DNA from 3 places in the Pseudomonas sp. GW821-FHT05H12 genome. Region 3 is predicted to be linked to each of the others. Evidence: predicted binding sites of a transcription regulator. Region 3 holds the regulator's gene; each other region holds the start of a gene.

Region 1 (7,154 bases), on a different contig from region 3:
CCTGGTTACGTGCCAGCAAGGTGATGCTCACCTGCAGGTAGCGTTGACGACCGTTCTGATTGAAGTTGGCGACAAAGGCCGGAAGCATCGGCTCGAAGATTGCCGGTTGCTTGACGTTGGTGGCGGTTTCGGCGGCAGGGGCCGGTTTGCTGGCACTGCTGTGCATGATGTACCAGGTGCCGCCCACCGACGCGCCGATGGCCAGGACCAGGCCCAGCACTATCAACAAGATAAGCTTGAGCTTGCCTTTACCTGCAGGGGGTTTTGCTGCGTCGTCGCTCTTCGCCATGCCAATAATCCGTCACTATTCGGGGATTCATAGATCTACGGAAAGGCAAGAGCAAGTGTTATGCCAGAGTTGTCTGGAAGCGTACGCGCAACAAAACTGTAGGAGCCGGCTTGCCGGCGATGGGGCCCTTAAGGACGCTATCGCCCGCAAGCGGGCTCCTACAGTTCGCGGTTGCCTGGGTCAGGCGTAGTAGTCGACGGCGCTGGAGCCAATCACGGTGGTGGTGACCGGCGCGACGGCCGCTGCGACTTCGGCGTGGTCCGCCGCATCGCCGCCATCACCACGGCCACCGCTGCCGCTCACGCCACGGGCCTGGTTTTGCTGTTGTTGCTCTTGGCCCTGACCTTGCCAGCCACGGGACTGGTCGGAAACGTTGACGTCCACTTGCCCCATGCCCTGCTGCGCGAACATCTCACGCAGGCGGCCGGACTGGCTTTCCAGCGCTTCACGCACCACCGCATGGCCACTCATGAAGGTGACCTGGGCCTGCTGGTCGGCCGCCATGTTGACCTTGATGTCCAGGCGCCCGAGTTCTGCCGGCTGCAACTGGATCTCGGCCGACTTGAGGTTGGCGCTGGACAGGTACATCACGCGGTTAACCACTTCTTCGGTCCAGCCGCTCTGGTGCATGGCCAGCGGCGCATTGGCCACGGGCGGCAAGGCGTTCGCGGTTTTCGGCGTGGCGGCCTGGGTCAGCGCCGCCAAGCGGTTGGCGAAGTCATCGACACGGGTGTCGCTGCTGGCGTCCTTCAAGTCCTTGAGGCCACCGTCGATCAGGCTGGTGAAGGTCTTGTCGCCACCGGTGTCGGTGCTGTCCTTGGCGGCCTGCTGGTCGACCATGTTGGCCAGGCCTGCGGCGAAGTTCTGCGCGGCGGTCGGTTGGTCCTGCGTCGGCGCAGGCGTGGCTTTTTGCGGCGTCTGGCTGCTTGCGGAGACGTGACCGCCCTGCTCCATCGCCAGGCGTACGGCGGGCATTGAGTCCAGCGGGTCGGCAGAAGGGTCGAAAGCAGGTTGCTTGGTTTCGTCGGTGGCTGCGACGGGCGGGGCAACCACGGGCTGAGCCTTTTCATCTGGTGCAGCGGCCGGCGCCGGGGTTACTGCGGGCACCGGAACCGGCACGGCCACAGGGGTAACGGTAGCAATCAGCGCCGGGTCGACGACGGGGTCAACCAGAGGTTGCTGCACCAGGGACGGGTCGGTGGGTTTGTCGTCGTCGCTGCTGGCGCTGTCATCGGACTTGGCCGGTGGCGTGGCAGGCAAGGGTTTGCCGCTATCGGCAACCGCTGGCGTGCTGGCGGCAGGCTTGCTGCTGTTGTCAGCAGGCTTGGCGCTGGCGTCAGAGGTCTTGTCACGAGAAGGTTTGGACGGGGTGTCGTCGGTCTTTACCGTCGGCTTGGTGCCTTGGCTGGCGAACACCTGAGCGAAGCCAGGGCCCTTGTCCTGTGGGGCCGTAGCCGCTGCCGGAGGTGTAGCGGCGGGCGCTTGAGGCTTGGCTGCGGGGGCAGCCTGAAGGAGGGTGTTCGGGGCGACTGGCATAGGTAAAGGTCTCCACTGCATTGGGGATCGGGGATGCAGTATTGGGAGGTAGAGCAAGAGTCGGGCCAGGTTTTGGGTTGTTGGGGGGCATATCCGTTATTGGGGTGATGGCGGCTTATGGTTCCGCCCTTACAGCGGGTCACTTTTGGAAAAGAGCCCGGAATGCCGGCCCAGCCAAAAGTAACCAAAAGGGCTCTTGCCCCAACACTCGGCACCTCGCCTAGGCTCGGTGTGCCCGTAATCCGCCAGTGATTTGGGGGGCCGCCTAAGATCAAAATCAAGATCAAAAGCAAGAGCACAGCGGCCTGACAGCCGGCTTGAGTGGTGTGGAGCAAAGGCAAAGGCAGATGCAAACGCGACCCACTGTGGGAGCTGGCTTGCCTGCGATGGCATCTACTCGGTGTGCCTGAATCACCGAGGTGTCTGCATCGCCGGCAAGCCGGCTCCTACAGGGGAATGCGATCAACAACGCTACCGGTCGGCTACCAGGCCGCCGCGTTTGCTTTTGACTTTGATCTGGGGCGCCCCGTCAAACACGCTAGCCGAACGCAGGCTTTGGAGCGTGGGTAACCCGGCAGGACGCCGGGTTAGCCGCGCTGGGCCAAGGATGGCCCATCGCGGCGGCCCACGCTCCAAAGCCGGAGTGAGGGCACACCGAGCCTAGGCGAGGTGCCGAGTGTTGGGGCAGAGCGTTTTTGGTTACTTTTGGCGCTCTTCCAAAAGTGACCCGCTGTAAGAGCGGAACCCTAAGCAGCCGTTACCGCAGCAACGGATATGTACACAGAGTCAAACCCCAAACCGCCCCCGCTCCGACTCATAAAGCGGCCGAACCAAAGCAAACTCATGATCAATCTGATCCACCAAATCCCCCAGGTCCGCCGCAGCCCCCGCCGACTCAGCCTCCAACCGCTGACACAACTGCGCCAACCGCACCGCCCCCAGGTTGCCACTGCTGCCCTTGAAGCTATGGGCAATCCGCCCCAACGCCTTGGCATCATCCCGCGCCTTGCGCAGCGCCTCGATACGTTTTTGCGAATCGTCGAGAAAGGTATCGAGCAACTTGGGGTACTCGCCTTCCATGACTTCCTGCAAACCCGAAAGCACGTCCGGGTCCAGATGAATCTCAGCCACTTGCTCGCTCCTTGATCAAGAATCGGCGGATTATGCCAGAGCCCCCCAGCAAAACTCCACGCAGACACTGCGCCCACCATCGGACCAGCGTACATCGCTGCTCAGTTGACGCACCAGGCTCAAGCCCCGGCCTGACAAACGGTCAACATCCAGCGGCCGGGCCAGTACCTGTTCCACGTCGAACCCGGGTCCGCTGTCTTCGATGCGCAGCGACATCCTGCCGCCCGTAGCGGTCGGCACGACCTGCACATGCACCCGCACATAACCGCTGTCCAGTTGCGCCAGGCGCTCATTGCGCTGGCGATAATAGTGGGCAAACCCCTGGGCATCGCGTTTGAGCCGGGAGTCCAGGCCCAGCACGCCGTGCTCCAGCGCATTGGAATACAGCTCGGCCATAACACTGTAGAGCGCCCCGCTCTGCTCCCGCAGGCCATGGATCTCCAGCAACAGTTGCAGCAGGTACGGCAGCGGGTTGTAGCTTTTGAGGGTCTGCCCGCGGAATTCGAAACTCACCGACCAGTCCAGCGGGCACGACTGGCCGCTGTCGGCATACAGCGGTTGCGCCGTGCGCAACGACTGGCCGGGCTGCAAGGTGATCTCGACCAGGCTGACGTCATCGCGCACTTCACCGCGAAACGCGGCCAATGCCTGCTCGATGTCTTCGAACAGCAGGTCGGGCTCGCGGTTGGCGGCAAACACTTGCTGCAGGCGCTCGACGCCAAACAACTGGTCATTGGCGTCAGCGGTATCCAGCACGCCGTCAGACAGCAAAAACACCCGGTCGCCCAACGCCATGGGCCACACCTCGGTGCTGTCATCAAACGCTTGCGCCGACAACACCCCCAACGGCAAATGCCGCGACTCCAGCGGCGTGCGCTTGCCGGTGGCAACTTCATGCACATAGCCTTCAGGCATGCCGCCGTTCCACACCTCGACCACGCGCCGCTGGGCACTCAGGCACAACAGCGTGGCACAGCAGAACATGTCCACCGGCAGGATGCGCTTGAGCTTGGCGTTCATCTCGCGCAGGGTCTGCGCCAGGCCGTAGCCCTTGGCGGTCATGCCGTAGAACACTTCCGCCAAAGGCATGGCGCCGACGGCTGCCGGCAAGCCGTGGCCGGTGAAGTCGCCGAGCAATACGTGCATGTCACCGGACGGCGTATAAGCCGCCAGCAACAGGTCGCCGTTGAACAGCGCATAGGGCGATTGCAGGTAGCGGATATTCGGCGCCGCGTTGATGCAGCCCGAGTGCGCGACCTTGTCGAACACTGCCTTGGCCACGCGCTGCTCGTGCAGGAGATAGTCATGGTGCTTGGCGATCAGGTCACGCTGCTGCAACACCGTGGCCTGCAAGCGCCGCAGGCGGTCCATGGCGTTGATCTTCGCCGCCAGGATCAGTTGGTTGTAGGGCTTGGGCAGGAAGTCATCGCCGCCCGCATCGAGGCAGCGGGCCAGGGCTTCGCTTTCGCGCAAGGAGGTCAGAAAAATCAGCGGCACCAGCTCTTCGCCTGCCAACTGCTTGATCCGGCGGGCCGCCTCGAAGCCGTCCATCACCGGCATCAACGCGTCCATCAACACAAGTTGCGGACGCTCGCGGGTAAACACTTCGACCGCTTCAAGGCCATTGGTGGCCGTGAGCACCTGGTGGCCCTGGCGCCGCACAATCGTCGACAGCAACAGCAGGTCCGCCGCGCTGTCTTCGGCGATCAGGATCGTGAGCGGTTCCGGGACGGGGGCCAGGGCGCTCAACTGATGTCGAACAGTTTGTCGAAGTTGGAAATGGCGAGGATCTTGCGCACATCGGAATTGCTGTTGACCACCCGCACTTCCGACTCATCCCCACCCGCGTGGTCGCGCAGCAGCAGGAGCATGCCCAGCGCCGAGCTGTCCATGTAGGTGGTTTCTTTCAAATCGACGACGTACAACTCCGGCACTTTGTAGAAGCGCTCGTAGGAATCGCGAAACGTCTGGTGGCTGCCGAAATCGAACCGGCCCTTGATCGCGATCGTCAACTTCTTCCCGTCCAGGGATACTTCTGACTCGACTGACATGCGACTGCTCCTTGTCATTGGCAATGACACAAGGTTTAGCAGGCGAACCGCATCTGAGCAACACAACAAATCAACTGTAGGAGCCGGCTTGCCGGCGATGGCGGTCTATCGGCTGGCTCATCAGCGCCTGATAAACCTTTATCGCCGGCAAGCCAGCTCCCACAGGTGATGGTCAGAACTGGGATTGGCGCGGGAGGCGCTGGGAGAGTTCGTCGAGCAGCTTTTGCTCGCGCTTGTCTTCGATGGCGCGGGCTTCGTCGATGTAGCGCTGTACCAGTTTGCGCAGGCCCTCGACGCGGGCAAACGCGGCTTGCCAGCTTTCACGGGCTTTATCGAGGTTGTTCTGGTGCCAGGCCAGGCTCTGGCGCTGCTGGCCGACTGCGGTTTCCAGCTGATTGAGAAAGCCTTGGTAGCCCATCAACCACTGGCCGGACACGCCTTTGCTGCCGCGTTCGATCCACTGCTGCTGGTACTCGCCGCGAAAGCGCTCCAGGTCGCCCAGCTTGCTTTCAGCCAGGCGGACCTGGCCCTGGAAATACCCCAGGCGTTGCACCGCGGTTTTCTCGGCCTTTTCGGCCATGTCCACCACTGGGGCCAGACGCGACGAACGAGTGCTGGCCATGGCTTAACCGCCTGGCGCCGGGGCGAAGATCGTACCCAGGTGCGCTTCGCTCTCGCCCATGCTGATCTTGTCGTTGAGGCCCTGGCGCAGGTAGGTCACCAACTGCGGTTGCAGGGCAATGGCCAGGTCGGTCTCGCGGTCACCACCGGCCACGTAGGCGCCGACGCTGATCAAGTCGCGGCTCTGCTGGTAACGCGACCACAATTGCTTGAAGTGCTGGGCACGGGTCATGTGTTCCGGCGTCACCACGGCCGGCATCACCCGGCTGATGGAGGCTTCGATATCGATGGCCGGGTAGTGCCCTTCTTCAGCCAGGCGCCGCGACAGCACGATGTGGCCGTCGAGCACGCCCCGCGCCGAGTCGGCAATCGGGTCCTGCTGGTCGTCGCCTTCAGACAATACGGTGTAGAACGCGGTGATCGAGCCGCCCCCGGCCTCGGCATTACCGGCACGTTCCACCAGCTTGGGCAGCTTGGCGAATACCGACGGCGGATAACCCTTGGTAGCGGGCGGCTCGCCGATGGCCAGGGCGATTTCCCGCTGGGCCTGGGCGAAGCGGGTGAGCGAGTCCATCAGCAACAGGACGTTCTTGCCCTTGTCGCGAAAATATTCGGCGATGCGCGTGCAATACATCGCCGCACGCAGGCGCATCAGTGGCGCATCGTCCGCTGGCGAGGCCACGACCACCGAGCGCTTGAGGCCTTCTTCACCCAGGCTGTGCTCGATGAATTCCTTCACCTCGCGGCCCCGCTCGCCGATCAGCCCCACAACAATGATGTCGGCCTCGGTAAAGCGGGTCATCATGCCCAGCAACACCGACTTACCCACGCCGGTACCGGCGAACAGGCCCAAACGCTGGCCACGGCCGACCGTCAACAATCCGTTGATGCTGCGAATGCCCACGTCCAGCGGCACGCTGATGGGGTTACGGTTGAGCGGGTTGATGGTGGGGCCGTCCATTGGCACCCAGTCTTCGGCCTTCATGCCGCCCTTGCCGTCCAGCGCACGGCCAGCGCCGTCGAGCACGCGGCCGAGCATGCTCATGCCCATCGGCAAACGGCCGGTGTCGGCCAACGGCACCACGCGCGCACCGGGGGCAATGCCCGCCAGGCTGCCCACGGGCATCAGGAAAATCTTGCTGCCGGAAAAGCCCATCACCTCGGCCTCGACCTGTACCGGGTGGTAGCTGTCGTCGTTGATCACCATGCAGCGGCTGCCCATGGCGGCGCGCAGGCCTTCGGCTTCGAGGGTCAGGCCGACCATGCGCAACAGGCGCCCTTCGAGGATCGGCTGACCGGGCAGCTCGGTGGCCTCGGCGTAACCGCTCAGGCGCTTGGCGAAACTGGTGCGATCAAGGCGCATCGGGGGCGTCCAGTTCAACGCTCAGGTCAGGCTCGGCCGGGTGCAGGGCCTGTTCGTGAAGTTGATCGAACAGCTTGGCCATGATCTGGCTGATGCGGGTTTCCACCGTCGCATCGATGCGGCTGTGTTCGGTCTCGACGCGGCAACCACCGGGCTGCAGCGA
Region 2 (7,154 bases), on a different contig from region 3:
GGCCAGCTTCAATGCGGCGCGGAAGGCGTTACGGCGCTGATGGTAGACCACCTCGTCGGGCATGCTGCCGGTGTAGATGCGGTGCCCGTCTTTTTCGCTGATGGTCAGGGTGCCGTTGCTTTCCCAGGCCACACGCACGCCTTCGTGGAAACCCTCGATGCGAAACGGTTCGCCATTTTCGAGGTAGCGCTCACCGTCGCGCGGGATCATTTCGTCCAGGGCCAGCGTCCCGCTGTCCCGGTCAACGTCCACCAGGTAGCTTTGGAAGCGCTGGCTGCGTTCATGGAAAGTGATGATCAGAGGATCATGGCTTTCTTGCAGCATCCGCAAAGTGCCGGCGATTTCCAGAGGCGTGGTGAGGACCTTGGGTGGCTGCGGGGCATCTTCCGCATTGAGGGCGTTGAACACGGTTCTTCCATCTCCAGACAAAATACGACATCACGCAAGAGCAGGCATTTTGCCAGCATGTAGCGCGCCTTGGATAGGGCGCGCTGAAAACCGGCGTCAGGCTTGGCTGCGGGTGCTTGGCTTGACCAGGCGCGAGGTGGAGCCTTGGGCGTTGTAGAGGGCCGGAGGCTCTCCGCCGTGGAGTATACGCAACTGGTTGGCGGTCGTAGCTTGCTGTAGCTGGATCGACTGACCGTTGAGCAGGTTGGCTTCCTGGCACTGGGCGAGCAATAGATTGAGGGCGTTGCTCTGTGCCAGCAGTTGATCGCCGACCGAGGAGTGACTGGCCAGCTGAGCGAGGCCGTCGTGATCAGCGGGCAGGCCCAGGCTGATGAGAATCTGGCTGCGCTTCTTGCCATGCTGTTCCAGCAGCACAATCAGCGACTGCTTGCGTGCGAGGATTTCCTCCAGCAAGCGCATGTCCCGGCCGTACAAGGCCAGGGACTCTTCTTTGAGCAGCTCGAGCAAATGTTGCGTCGGCGCCAGATCGTCAATGATCAGTTGAAGCAAATGTTCGTCGTGGTGCATGGCTGGCCTTGGGTTTTAAGCGTCCAAAAGCCCTGCGCAGGCCTTTGCCTAGCGCTCGGCTTCGAAGTTAAGCAGCTTGCTGGCTACACGGTTGCTGTCGACTTTATAGCTGCCATCGGCGATAGCCTGTTTCAACTCGGCCACGCGGGCTTTGTTGACCACCGGTTGATCGCGCAGCGAGTCAGTGACCTTCTGCAACTGTTGAGCCTCATTGCTCAGGTGTACCGATTCCCCGCTTTGGCTGGCACCGGCCTGCTCTGCCTTGGCGGGCAGGGGCTGGGACTTGGCATCTACGCTGTCCTTGGCACCGCTGGTGCGCGTAGAGCCGGGCAAAGCCTGGGCGTTATTCAAACGGCTGAAATCAATGACCATAATAAAAAAACCTCTGGGTATTTGGACGCTTGCCATGTTTTCGGCCATACCCGGACAAACTTTAGGCTCGATTGACAATAAACCTGTTTGCGCGAACGTCTGGCGCACAGTGTAGGAAAAGCTGGCGTCCGATACCAGTGATCTATAAAGCCACCTCGACTTGTCCGGGAGCGGTCACCCGCGCCTTGATCACGCGGTTGGAATTCAGGTTCTTGACGCGGATCTGCTCGCTCATGCCGCCGTTGGACAGCGCCTCGCCCGGCATCTTCACGTTCAGCGAGCCGCTGCTGGCAGAGATCACCACCTGGTCGCCCTTGCGCACAACCTCGGCCTGCTCCAGGTGAACCAGGGTAATCACCTGGTCGGTGACCATTGGTCGGGTCAGTTTCTGCCCGATGGCCTGGTCCAGCGTGGTGAGGTAACCCTGATTGATCAGGCTGATATCCCGCTCACGCAAGGCAACGTCTTGATCGCCGATGATCCCGGTGCGCTTGAGGGGGCGGGTCACCACCACCACGTCGCGGAACAACTTCACCTGCGCCGGTACGAACACCGTCCAGGGCGACGCGCCTTCGCAGCGCACTTTGACCGTGACACGGCCGATCGGCTGGGCCGGGCTTTCCAGGGTGGCTGTCAATTCCTTGTCGCACGCCGGCATGCGTAGTCGAGGGTCCAGCTGGTTGACCTGGATTTCGTAGCGCCCGGGCGTCTGGGTGGTCGCCAGATAATCTTCTACAGTGAACTCAAGAAAGCCCTGAGTGACGCCGATAAGTAGATCAGGCAAGGTGACGTTATCTGCGCGGGCCGTGGCCCCTGTGCCCATGGCAAGCAATGCCAGCGACGCGCAGAGCAGGCTACGGAGTCGTTGGGGAGCAAGGCGTCGGGAAACTGTCGTTTTAAGGTTCATGACCAATAAAAAGCAAAGCTCGTGCCGTTTAATGTTGGGTGCGCGTCGTACCCCTTAGGTTTTAGCGTAGGAGTCTGGGCATGGCAGGTGTAATGGATTCAGTAAACCAGCGCACACAGCTGGTAGGGCAGAATCGCCTTGAGTTGTTGCTTTTTCGCCTGGACGGCAAGCAGCTATATGGCATCAACGTGTTCAAGGTGCGGGAAGTGCTGCAATGTCCCAAGCTGACGATCATGCCCAAGTCCAGCCCGGTGGTGTGTGGCGTTGCCAACATCCGGGGTGCGACGATCCCGATTCTTGACCTGGCCATGGCCACCGGTTCTTCCGGTTTGCAAGACCGTGAAAGCCCGTTCGTGATCATCACCGAGTACAACACCAAGACCCAGGGCTTCCTGGTGCGCTCGGTGGAGCGCATCGTCAACATGAACTGGGAAGAGATCCATCCGCCGCCCAAGGGCACCGGCCGCGATCACTACCTCACGGCGGTGACGCGGGTCGATAACCAGTTGGTGGAAATCATCGACGTGGAGAAGATCCTCGCCGAAGTGGCGCCGACCTCGGAAAACATCTCGGTCGGTGTGGTTGATGCCGAAACTGCGCACAAGGCGGTATCGCTGCGGGTATTGACCGTGGATGACTCCTCCGTGGCGCGCAAGCAGGTCACCCGTTGCCTGCAAACCGTCGGTGTGGAAGTGGTCGCGCTCAATGACGGACGCCAGGCGCTGGATTACCTGCGCAAGCTGGTGGATGAGGGCAAGAAGCCGGAAGAAGAATTCCTGATGATGATTTCCGACATCGAGATGCCGGAAATGGACGGCTACACCCTCACGGCCGAGATACGCAACGATCCACGCATGCAAAAACTACATATCATCCTGCATACTTCGTTGTCCGGTGTATTCAATCAGGCGATGGTCAAGAAGGTCGGTGCCGATGACTTCCTGGCCAAATTTCGTCCTGATGACCTGGCATCCCGGGTAGTCGACCGGATCAAGGCAGCAGATCACGGCTAGGGGGATTTCCCCTGGCGGTCACACGATTTAAGAGGCGGTATCATTGTCTACGGGTAATTTGGATTTCGAACAATTCCGGGTCTTCCTGGAAAAAGCCTGTGGCATATTGCTCGGTGAAAACAAGCAGTACCTGGTATCCAGCCGTCTCAACAAACTGATGGAACAGCAGGGTATCAAGTCCCTGGGCGAGTTGGTCCAGCGCATCCAGGGCCAGCCGCGCAGTGGCCTCAAGGAAATGGTGGTCGATGCCATGACCACCAACGAAACCCTGTGGTTTCGGGATACCTACCCCTTTGAGGTGCTCAAGAGCAAAGTGCTGCCCGAAGCCATCAAGGCCAGCCCGGGTCAGCGCCTGCGCATCTGGTCGGCGGCGTGTTCTTCGGGGCAGGAGCCGTACTCGATCTCGATGTCCATCGACGAGTTCGAACGAACCAACATGGGCCAATTGAAGGCTGGTGCGCAAATCGTTGCCACCGACCTGTCCGGCACCATGCTCACCAACTGCAAGACCGGCGAGTACGACAGCCTGGCCCTGGGCCGTGGTTTGTCCCAGGAACGCCTGCAGCGTTACTTTGACCCGAAAGGGGCAGGGCGCTGGGCGGTCAAGGCGCCGATCAAGAACCGGGTGGAGTTCCGCTCGTTCAACCTGCTCGACAGCTACGCCAGCCTGGGCAAGTTCGACATGGTGTTCTGCCGCAACGTGCTGATCTACTTCTCGGCCGAAGTGAAGAAAGACATCCTGTTGCGCATCCACGGCACGCTCAAGCGCGGCGGCTATCTGTTCCTCGGCGCTTCCGAAGCGCTGAACGGTTTGCCGGATCATTACCAGATGGTGCAGTGCAGCCCGGGGATCATCTACCAGGCCAAGTAATACCCAAACACTGTGGGAGCCAGGCTTTTGTAGGCGCTGGCTTGCCAGCGATAGCATCACCTCGGTCTAACTGAAAAACCGAGGTGCCTGCATCGCCGGCAAGCCGGCTCCTACAAGAGCCGGCTCCCATTTTTTTTGCGGCAATCCTTCCCCGAGCGGCAAACCCCCATTGCCGCTTTACTGGCGCCACGCGGAAACCGGTTGCCGCTTTTCTGGCATTGCCACCGGCAACCCCCCCGCAAACCCTTGAGTTACGGCCTTTTCGTTAATTGGCATGCGCCTTGCTATAACCCAGTTACGAAAAGCAGGTCAGCCTAAAGGTTTCCGCCATGAGCATCAGCTTCGATAAAGCGCTCGGTATCCACGAACAAGCCCTGGGCTTCCGCGCCCAGCGTGCCGAAGTCCTGGCCAACAACATTGCCAACGCCGACACCCCGAACTACAAGGCTCGGGATCTGGACTTCTCCGCCGTGCTCGCTGCACAGCAGGACAAGACCAAGAACGGCACCTTCGCCTTGAACATGACCAATAGCCGTCATATCGAAGCGCAAGGCCTGGGCAATGGTGACGAGTCGCTGCTGTATCGCACGCCGATGCAGCCGTCGATCGACCAGAACACCGTCGACGCCCAGCTGGAGCAATCGGCCTACGCCGAGAACTCGGTGAACTTCCAGGCCAGCTTTACCCTGCTCAACAGTAAATTCAAAGGGCTGATGTCAGCCCTGCGTGGAGAGTAAGCCATGTCCCTAGCCAGTGTTTTCAATATTGCCGGCAGTGGCATGAGCGCGCAGACCACGCGTTTGAACACCGTCGCCAGTAACATCGCCAACGCCGAGACCGTGTCTTCGAGCATTGACCAGACCTACCGCGCCCGTCACCCGGTGTTCGCCACCATGTTCCAGGGCGGCCAGAGCGGTGGCAGCGATTCGCTGTTCCAGAACCAGGATGCCGCCGGCCAAGGCGTGCAGGTGCTCGGCGTCGTTGAAGACCAGAGCAACCTGGAAGCCCGCTACGAGCCGAACCACCCGGCAGCGAACGAAAAAGGCTACGTGTACTACCCGAACGTCAACGTGGTCGAGGAGATGGCAGACATGATCTCCGCCAGCCGCTCGTTCCAGACCAACGCGGAAATGATGAACACCGCCAAAACCATGATGCAGAAGGTCCTGACCCTGGGTCAGTGATAAGGGGCGCCAAATAATGGCCATTGTTGATACCACTTCTACCAATACGGCGGTTCAGGACCTTTTCAACTCGAAGGTCAAGACCGCGACGGACAACAGCAGCGTCGGTGACGCTTCCAAGGCGGCGACGGGCAACCAGTCGCTGGGCAAGGACGCATTCCTGCAACTGCTGGTGACCCAGCTCAAAAACCAGAACCCGCTGTCGCCTCAGGACAACGGCGCGTTCGTGGCGCAACTGGCGCAGTTCAGCAGCCTGGAAGGGATCAACACCCTGAACGACTCGGTGAATGCGATCTCCAGCAACTTCAGCTCGTCGCAAGCGCTGCAAGCGTCGTCGCTGGTGGGGCGTTCGATCATCACCCAGACCGACAAGGCCATGGTTGATACCAGCAAGAGCATGACCGGTTCGGTAGCGGTGACGGCGGCGACGGGCAACGTCTCCGTGAAGATCACCGACAAAGACGGCAACGTGGTGCGCACCATCGACATGGGTGCCCAAAGCGCCGGCGATGCGAGCTTTATCTGGGATGGCAAGAACGACAAGGGCGAAGTCGCCCCTGCCGGTACCTACACCTTTGCCGCCACCACGAAGAACGACAAGGGCGACTCGGTTGCCCTGGCCACTTCGCTGCCGGCAACCGTTACCAGCGTGACGCTGAGCAAGACCGGCGGCGAAATGCTGTTGAACCTTGCAGGCGGCATGGGCAGCGTCAAGCTGTCGCAAATTCAGACTATCGGTACATAGAGCCGGCTAAATACGGCAGAAGGAGAGAAACATGTCTTTTAACATCGGCCTGAGCGGCCTCTATGCGGCCAACAAACAACTGGACGTGACCGGCAACAACATCGCCAACGTCGCGACCACTGGCTTCAAGTCGTCCCGTGCGGAATTCGCGGACATCTACGCGGCGTCCAAGCTGGGCACCGGCCAGAACAGCATCGGCAACGGTGTGAACCTGGCGGCTGTGTCCCAGCAGTTCACCCAAGGTGACGTGAACAACAGCGGCGGCATCCTGGACATGGCGATCCAGGGCGGTGGCTTCTTCGTGCAGAAGGCCAGCGACGGCTCGCTGGAATACACCCGCAGCGGTGCCTTCCGTGCCGACAAAGACGGCTACATCACCAACAACACCGGCACCTCGCGCCTGCAAGGCTACGCGGCGGACGCCGATGGCAAGATCATCAAGGGCGGCCTGACTGACCTGCAACTGAACCTGTCGAACCTGCCGCCGAAGGCGTCCACCAAGGTGGACTCCACCAGTAACCTGAACTCTTCAGAAGCGGTGATCAACCAGACGACCAAGCCGTTTGACCCAAGTGACACCAGTACCTTTACCACTCAATACAGCACCACCTTGTACGACAACCAAGGTAACGCTCACCCGATGGTGCAGTACCTGGTCAAGACCGACAGCAACGTCTGGAAATCCTACACGCTGATCGATGGCCGTAACCCGGACGGCACACTGCCAACGGGCACAGGCGCAGGCACTGCGCCACCTGCTGCGACGACGCTGACGTTTGATGGTTCCGGCAAGCTCACCACTGTTGCTGGGGCAGGTGTGACCGGCAATACCCTGACCATCACCGGCTGGGTGCCGGGTACCGTGACCAATGGTGTGTGGAAGGCAAACGGTGCGACTGCCAACCCTACCGGCATCGCAATCAACATGGGCAACATCACCCAATACAACTCGGCCACCTACCGCAACCCGCCGACCACCGACGGTTATGCGACTGGCCAGATCACCGGCCTGAAAATCGACGGCAGCGGCGTACTGTTCGCCACGTTCAGCAACCAGCAGAGCAAGGCCATCGGCCAGATCTCCCTG
Region 3 (7,154 bases):
CACTGATCAAGCGCCTGGGCATCAAGATGATCAGCATTACCGGTAACCCGGAGTCGACGCTGGCCAAGGCCGCCGAAGTGAACCTCAATGTTCACGTGGCCCACGAAGCCTGCCCGTTGAACCTGGCGCCGACCTCCTCGACCACGGCCGCACTGGTCATGGGCGACGCATTGGCCGTTGCCCTGCTGGAAGCCCGCGGCTTTACCGCTGAAGACTTCGCCTTTTCCCACCCGGGCGGCGCCCTGGGCCGTCGTCTGCTGCTGAAAGTGGAAAATGTCATGCATGCGGGCGATGAATTGCCCCACGTCCAGCGCGGCACGCTACTGAAGGACGCGCTGATGGAAATGACCCGCAAGGGCCTGGGCATGACCGTCATCCTGGAAGCCGATGGCCGCTTGGCCGGGGTATTCACCGACGGCGACCTGCGCCGCACCCTGGATCGCACCATTGATATCCACACCGCAACCATTGATGCCGTCATGACCCCTCACGGCAAGACCGCGCGCCCGGAAATGCTGGCGGCTGAAGCCTTGAAGATCATGGAAGACCACAAGATCGGCGCGCTGGTGGTGGTCAATGACGATGACCGCCCTATCGGCGCCCTGAACATGCACGACTTGTTGCGTGCGGGAGTGATGTAAATGACTGGCGACCTGTTGCAACGCGGTAAAAACATCAAGCTGGCGATCTTCGACGTTGACGGCGTGCTGACCGATGGCCGCCTTTACTTCCTCGAAGACGGCAGCGAATTCAAGACGTTCAACACGCTGGACGGCCAGGGCATCAAGATGCTGATGGCTTCGGGCGTACAAACAGCCATTATCAGCGGCCGCAAGACCCCGGTAGTGGAACGGCGCGCACAAAACCTGGGGATTCCTCACCTGTATCAAGGCCGTGAGGATAAACTGGTGGTTCTGGACGAGCTTCTTGGCCAACTCAACCTAAGCTATGAGCAGGTCGCCTACCTCGGTGACGACCTGCCTGACCTGCCGGTGATTCGCCGGGTAGGCTTGGGCATGGCTGTCGCCAACGCGGCGGCATTTGTTCGCGAACACGCCCATGGCATCACCACGGCCCGTGGCGGCGAAGGTGCCGCACGTGAGTTCTGCGAATTGATACTGCGTGCCCAGGGCAACTTTGAATCCGCCCACGCCGCCTACTTATAGAGCGTTTTATGCTGAGCAAAAAGATTCGCAACTTCCTGCTATTCGGGGTCATCGCCGCGCTATTCCTGGCGGTGGGCTACTGGAATATCAGCCCGGAGCGCTTCCTCGACAAGCCTGTCGCGCAGGTTGACGACGGCGCTATCGACTATTACGCCATCAATGCCAAAAGCGTGCAGTTCCTGCCAGATGGCAAGGTGCAGTACGAGATGACATCGGACAAGGTCGAGCACTTGAAGGCCACTGAAGTGACCCTGCTCACCAATCCGGACATGAACATCTACCGCGGCACCGAGTTTCCGTGGCACGTCACCAGCAAGCGTGGCGAGGTCAACCCGGACGGCACCCAGGTGGAACTGATCGACTCGGTGCGCGTTGCGCGCACCGACGACAAGAACCGCGACACCGTGATTACCAGCAGTCGCATGACCGTATTCCCGCAGAAGCAATATGCGCAGACCGAGCAAGACGTTAGAATCGACGGCGCTGGCGGTGTATCGACTGGCAAGGGAATGAAAGCGTATTTGAAAGAAAGCAGGATACACCTGCTATCGAACGTAAGAGGACAGTATGAGGCTCGTTAAAACTCTCCCTATTTTGCTCGGTCTGGGCGCAGCACTGGGAAGCGTGAGCGCCTGGGCTCTGCCGAACGATAGCCAGCAACCGATCCACATCCAGGCTGACGATGCGCAGCTGGATGACAAGCAAGGTGTCGCGACCTACACCGGTGGCGTGATCATTACCCAGGGGTCGATGAAAATCACCGGGAATACCGTGACACTGACCCGCACCAAGGCGGGCGACATCGACGTCGTGACGTCGGTGGGCAACCTGGCCTATTTCGAGCAGAAGCAGGCGCCTGCCGATACCGCTCCGATGAAGGGCTACGGCAAGACCATCCAGTATCACGCCCAGCAGAACCGCATTGTCCTGATTGACCAGGCCAAGGTTGTCAGCACCGACGGCAACACCACGGAAGGTGAAAAAATCACCTATGACACTGTGAAACAGGTCGCCAACGCCGGTCGCGCCAATGGCAACAAGGTCACCGCACCTCGTCCGCGTATCGACATGGTTATCCAGCCGAAGAAGAAGGCCGAGTAATGGCAACCCTGAAAGCCCAGCATCTGGCCAAGGCCTACAAAAGCCGTCAGGTCGTGCGCGACGTCAGCCTGTCGATCGACAGCGGCCAGATCGTCGGCCTGCTCGGCCCCAACGGTGCCGGCAAGACCACCTGTTTTTACATGATTGTCGGCCTGGTCCAGGCGGATCAGGGTCGCGTTCTGATCGACGACCTGGACGTCAGCCACCAGCCGATGCACGGTCGTGCTCGTGCCGGTATCGGCTATCTACCCCAGGAAGCGTCGATCTTCCGCAAATTGTCGGTTTCGGACAACATCATGGCGATCCTTGAGACCCGCAAGGAGCTCGACCGCGATGGCCGCCGCAAGGAACTGGAAAGCCTGCTGCAGGAATTCCACATCAACCATATCCGTGACAACCTGGGCATGAGCTTGTCCGGTGGTGAGCGTCGTCGCGTGGAAATTGCCCGCGCATTGGCCACCGCACCGAAGTTCATCCTGCTGGACGAACCCTTTGCTGGCGTCGACCCGATTTCGGTGGGCGACATCAAGCAGATCATCCACCACCTCAAGGCCAAGGGCATCGGTGTACTGATCACTGACCACAACGTTCGTGAAACCCTCGATATCTGTGAAACCGCTTATATCGTCAACGATGGCCAGCTGATCGCCGAAGGCGATTCCGCCACCATCCTGGCCAACGAACTGGTCAAGGAAGTGTACCTGGGTCACGAGTTCCGCCTGTAAACACCGTGGTGTCAGGCCGTTTGCCGAGACGCGCGGGAGTCAATAGAAACCTCCGGCTTTTTATTGTTACCGCGCTCTAGGCAAAGCCCCCGATATCAGGCATATAATTTGCTTATGTTTGGCGCTCACGCGCCCTGTCGTGGATGGCGCATTGCGCCGGCGAATAAGGTGTTAAGCCCCTGCCATGAAACCATCGCTAGTCCTGAGAATGGGCCAGCAGCTGACGATGACACCGCAGCTGCAACAGGCCATCCGCCTGCTCCAATTGTCCACACTGGACCTGCAACAGGAAATCCAGGAGGCCCTGGAGTCCAATCCGATGCTCGAACGCCAGGAAGAAGGCGACGACTTCGATAATGCAGACCCGCTGGCCGACAACATCGAGCAAAAACCCAATTCCGACGTGCAGGAACCCTCCTATCAGGAAACCGCCCCGACGGTGGACAACCTGGAGGACGGCGAATGGAACGAACGCATTCCCAACGAACTTCCCGTGGACACGGCCTGGGAAGACGTCTACCAGACCAGCGCCAGTAGCCTGCCGAGCAATGATGATGACGAGTGGGATTTCACCACCCGAACGTCCGCCGGCGAGAGCCTGCAGAGCCATCTGCTGTGGCAACTGAACCTGGCGCCGATGTCCGACACCGATCGCCTGATCGCCGTGACCCTGATCGACTGCATCAATAACCAGGGTTATCTAGACGAGACGCTTGAAGAGATTCTTGAAGCCTTCGATCCGGAACTGGACATTGAACTGGACGAAATCGAAGCCGTCCTGCACCGCATCCAGCAATTCGAGCCAGCAGGCATCGGCGCCCGCACCCTCAGCGAGTGCCTGCTGCTGCAACTGCGCCAGCTTCCAGCCAAGACGCCCTGGCTCGCCGAAGCCCAACGCCTGGTCAATGACTACATCGACCTGCTGGGCAGCCGCGACTATAGCCAGCTGATGCGTCGTATGAAGCTCAAGGAAGACGACCTGCGCCAGGTCATCGAGCTGGTGCAGAGCCTCAACCCGCGCCCAGGTTCGCAAATCGAGTCCAGCGAAGCCGAATACGTCGTCCCTGATGTGATTGTGCGCAAGGACAACGAGCGCTGGCTGGTGGAGCTCAACCAGGAATCGGTGCCACGCCTGCGCGTCAACCCGCAGTACGCCGGTTTTGTACGCCGCGCCGACACCAGCGCCGACAACACCTTCATGCGCAACCAGCTGCAGGAAGCACGCTGGTTCATCAAGAGCCTGCAAAGCCGCAACGAAACCCTGATGAAGGTTGCCACCCAGATCGTCGAGCACCAGCGCGGCTTCCTGGAATACGGTGACGAGGCGATGAAGCCCCTCGTGCTGCACGATATTGCAGAAGCGGTGGGCATGCATGAATCGACGATTTCCCGGGTGACCACGCAGAAATTCATGCATACCCCACGGGGTATTTATGAGCTGAAATACTTTTTCTCCAGCCACGTCAGCACCTCCGAAGGCGGTGAATGCTCGTCCACGGCGATTCGCGCGATCATCAAAAAACTGGTTGCCGCGGAAAATCAGAAAAAGCCATTGAGTGACAGTAAGATCGCTGGTTTACTGGAGGCACAAGGCATTCAGGTCGCCCGTCGAACCGTCGCCAAGTACCGCGAATCCCTTGGGATCGCGCCTTCCAGCGAGCGTAAGCGTTTGATGTGACGGGCGGGCCACAGCGTTCCAGTGGCAGGCACCCCGGCCTGCCGCTTTATGCACTGGCAACGAAGGAGAAGCTGTATGCAAGTCAACATCAGTGGACACCAGCTGGAAGTCACCAAACCCCTGCGTGAATACACCGAGAGCAAGCTGAACAAGCTGGCAGGGCATTTTGACAAGATCACCAACGTGCAGGTCATCATGGAGGTCGATAAGCTCAAGCAGAAAATCGAGGCCACCCTGCACGTACCGAATGCAAAGCTCGTCGCCAATGCGGAGCATGAAGACATGTACGCGGCGATCGACTCGCTCTACGACAAGCTGGACCGCCAACTCATAAAGCATAAGGAAAAGAATCTGCACCTGATGCAAGGTACAGGTCGTTAACTCTCCCCCCATGATCCGACTTGAAACCATCCTGACCCCCGGCCGTTCCCTCGTGAACGTGCCGGGCGGCAGTAAAAAGCGCGCCCTCGAACAAATTGCCAACCTGATCGGCCGCGAAGTGCCCGAGCTGGATACGCAAGCTGTGTATGAGGCGCTTATCGCCCGTGAAAAACTCGGTTCTACCGGTTTTGGCAACGGCATCGCCATTCCCCACTGCCGCCTGCAAGGCTGTGAATCCCCGGTGAGCGCCCTGCTCCACCTGGATGCCCCCATCGATTTCGACGCCATCGACGGCGCTCCGGTCGACCTGCTGTTTGTCCTGCTGGTCCCGCAAGCCGCCACCGATGCGCACCTGGAACTGCTTCGGCAGATCGCCAGCATGCTCGACCGCAAGGAAGTACGCGACAAACTGCGCAGCGCCAGCAGCAACGAGGCGCTCTATCAGGTTGTCCTGGATGAACAGAACGGGCAGTAATCATGCGTTTGATCATCGTCAGCGGCCGCTCCGGCTCGGGTAAAAGTACCGCCCTCAATGTTCTTGAGGACAACGGCTTCTATTGCATCGACAACCTGCCGGCCGGCCTGCTGCCGGAATTGGCGGAACGCGCGCTGATCCACACCGAACTGGCCCAGCCGCTGGTTGCCGTTTCGATCGATGCTCGCAACCTGCCCAGCCACCTTGAGCGCTTCCCACTATTGCTCGAAGAAGTGCGGGCCAAGCATATTCATTGTGATGTGCTGTACCTGGACGCCGACGAAGAGACCCTGCTCAAGCGTTTTTCCGAGACCCGCCGACGTCACCCCCTCAGCAGCCCCCATCGTTCCCTGGCAGAAGCCATCGAGGATGAAACCAAGCTGCTGGGCCCGATCATTGACCTTGCCGACCTCAAGATAAACACCACCAGCCTCAACCTGTACCAGCTGCGTGACGCACTCAAATTGCGCCTGCTCAACCAGCCTGAACCGGGTACTGCGTTTCTCGTGGAGTCGTTTGGCTTCAAGCGCGGCATGCCAGTAGACGCTGACCTGGTGTTCGACGTGCGCTGCCTGCCCAACCCCTACTGGAAGCCGGAACTGCGCGAACAGTCCGGGCTGGACTTGCCGGTAGCCGAATACCTGGCCGCGCAGCCGGATGTTGAAGAGATGTTCCAGGATATCTCCAGCTACCTGCTCAAATGGCTACCCCGCTTTGCCGCGAGCAATCGCGCGTATGTCACCATTGCCATTGGCTGCACCGGTGGTCACCACCGCTCTGTCTACCTGACTGAGCGCCTGGGCCAGGTGCTGCAACAAACCCTCAAGAACGTCCAGGTCCGCCACCGCGACCTTAGCTGAAAGGAACACCTGCGCGATGCCCGCTCTGGAAATTGAAATCATCAACAAGCTGGGCCTGCACGCCCGCGCCTCAGCCAAATTCGTCGGCGTGGCCGGGCAGTTTCCTTGCCAGATCCGCGCCGGGCGCACGCCGGAGTCCATGGTCGATGGCAAGAGCATCATGGCCATGATGATGTTGGCGGCTGGCAAAGGCACCAGGATTCACTTGAAGACAGAAGGCGAGCAGGAAGACGAAGCCATGGCCGCGCTGGTGGCGCTGATCAATAACTTCTTCGACGAAGGCGAATAGCCCCATCCCTTTGTAGGAGTCCGGGTTGCCGGCGATGAGGCCTTTGAGTCAGGTGTTGGACTTGAGGACGCCATCGCCGGCAAGCCGGGCTCCTACGGAAAGCGGTTTATCCCAGGGCCGTGTCCATCACCATCATCAAGCAAAAGCCGATGCATAGGCCAAGGCTGGCGAGTTTTTCGTGACCATTGCGCCGCGACTCCGGGATGACCTCGTGAGTCACGACCAACAGCATCGCACCCGCCGCCAACGCCAACCCAAGCGGTAACAGCACCTCGGCCAGACTGACCAGCCAGGCGCAAAGCACGGCAAATACCGGCTCCACCAAACCTGACGCCGCGCCGATCAAGAACGCCTTGACCCGCGACATCCCTGCCCCAGCCAATACCAACGCAATCACCAGACCTTCGGGCACATCCTGCAGGGCTATGCCCATGGCCAGGCTGTCCGCATCCGGCATACCACCGCCCGCCGAGACACCA

The links. The regulator sigma-54, encoded in region 3, starts transcription at its own class of promoters, with help from an activator protein. The targets are predictions, from matches to a motif close to ANTGGCATNNANNTTGCTNT.
Region 1: a site for sigma-54 is predicted at 1,876-1,895, ahead of AC07SU_RS26695 (flagellar hook-length control protein FliK). Genes of this name have one in related genera too.
Region 2: a site for sigma-54 is predicted at 4,407-4,426, ahead of flgB (flagellar basal body rod protein FlgB). Genes of this name have one in related genera too.

The regions. Positions count from the first base shown of each region.
Region 1 is NZ_JBWKRS010000041.1:23,983-31,136, forward strand. Features, by position in the region: gene fliL (flagellar basal body-associated protein FliL) at 1-289, opposite strand, end outside; gene AC07SU_RS26695 (flagellar hook-length control protein FliK) at 470-1,825, opposite strand; gene AC07SU_RS26700 (Hpt domain-containing protein) at 2,612-2,956, opposite strand; gene AC07SU_RS26705 (ATP-binding SpoIIE family protein phosphatase) at 2,987-4,705, opposite strand; gene AC07SU_RS26710 (STAS domain-containing protein) at 4,702-5,007, opposite strand; gene fliJ (flagellar export protein FliJ) at 5,180-5,629, opposite strand; gene fliI (flagellar protein export ATPase FliI) at 5,633-6,991, opposite strand; gene fliH (flagellar assembly protein FliH) at 6,981-7,154, opposite strand, start outside.
Region 2 is NZ_JBWKRS010000029.1:591-7,744, reverse strand. Features, by position in the region: gene AC07SU_RS22520 (flagellar brake protein) at 1-408, opposite strand, end outside; gene AC07SU_RS22515 (flagella synthesis protein FlgN) at 505-975, opposite strand; gene flgM (flagellar biosynthesis anti-sigma factor FlgM) at 1,024-1,347, opposite strand; gene flgA (flagellar basal body P-ring formation chaperone FlgA) at 1,490-2,254, opposite strand; gene AC07SU_RS22500 (chemotaxis protein CheV) at 2,335-3,267, shown strand; gene cheR (protein-glutamate O-methyltransferase CheR) at 3,311-4,138, shown strand; gene flgB (flagellar basal body rod protein FlgB) at 4,468-4,875, shown strand; gene flgC (flagellar basal body rod protein FlgC) at 4,879-5,322, shown strand; gene flgD (flagellar hook assembly protein FlgD) at 5,339-6,067, shown strand; gene flgE (flagellar hook protein FlgE) at 6,099-7,154, shown strand, end outside.
Region 3 is NZ_JBWKRS010000005.1:229,611-236,764, reverse strand. Features, by position in the region: gene AC07SU_RS06830 (KpsF/GutQ family sugar-phosphate isomerase) at 1-641, shown strand, start outside; gene AC07SU_RS06825 (KdsC family phosphatase) at 642-1,166, shown strand; gene lptC (LPS export ABC transporter periplasmic protein LptC) at 1,175-1,747, shown strand; gene lptA (lipopolysaccharide transport periplasmic protein LptA) at 1,734-2,267, shown strand; gene lptB (LPS export ABC transporter ATP-binding protein) at 2,267-2,992, shown strand; gene AC07SU_RS06805 (RNA polymerase factor sigma-54) at 3,177-4,670, shown strand; gene hpf (ribosome hibernation-promoting factor, HPF/YfiA family) at 4,746-5,051, shown strand; gene ptsN (PTS IIA-like nitrogen regulatory protein PtsN) at 5,062-5,526, shown strand; gene rapZ (RNase adapter RapZ) at 5,529-6,386, shown strand; gene AC07SU_RS06785 (HPr family phosphocarrier protein) at 6,403-6,675, shown strand; gene AC07SU_RS06780 (ZIP family metal transporter) at 6,782-7,154, opposite strand, start outside.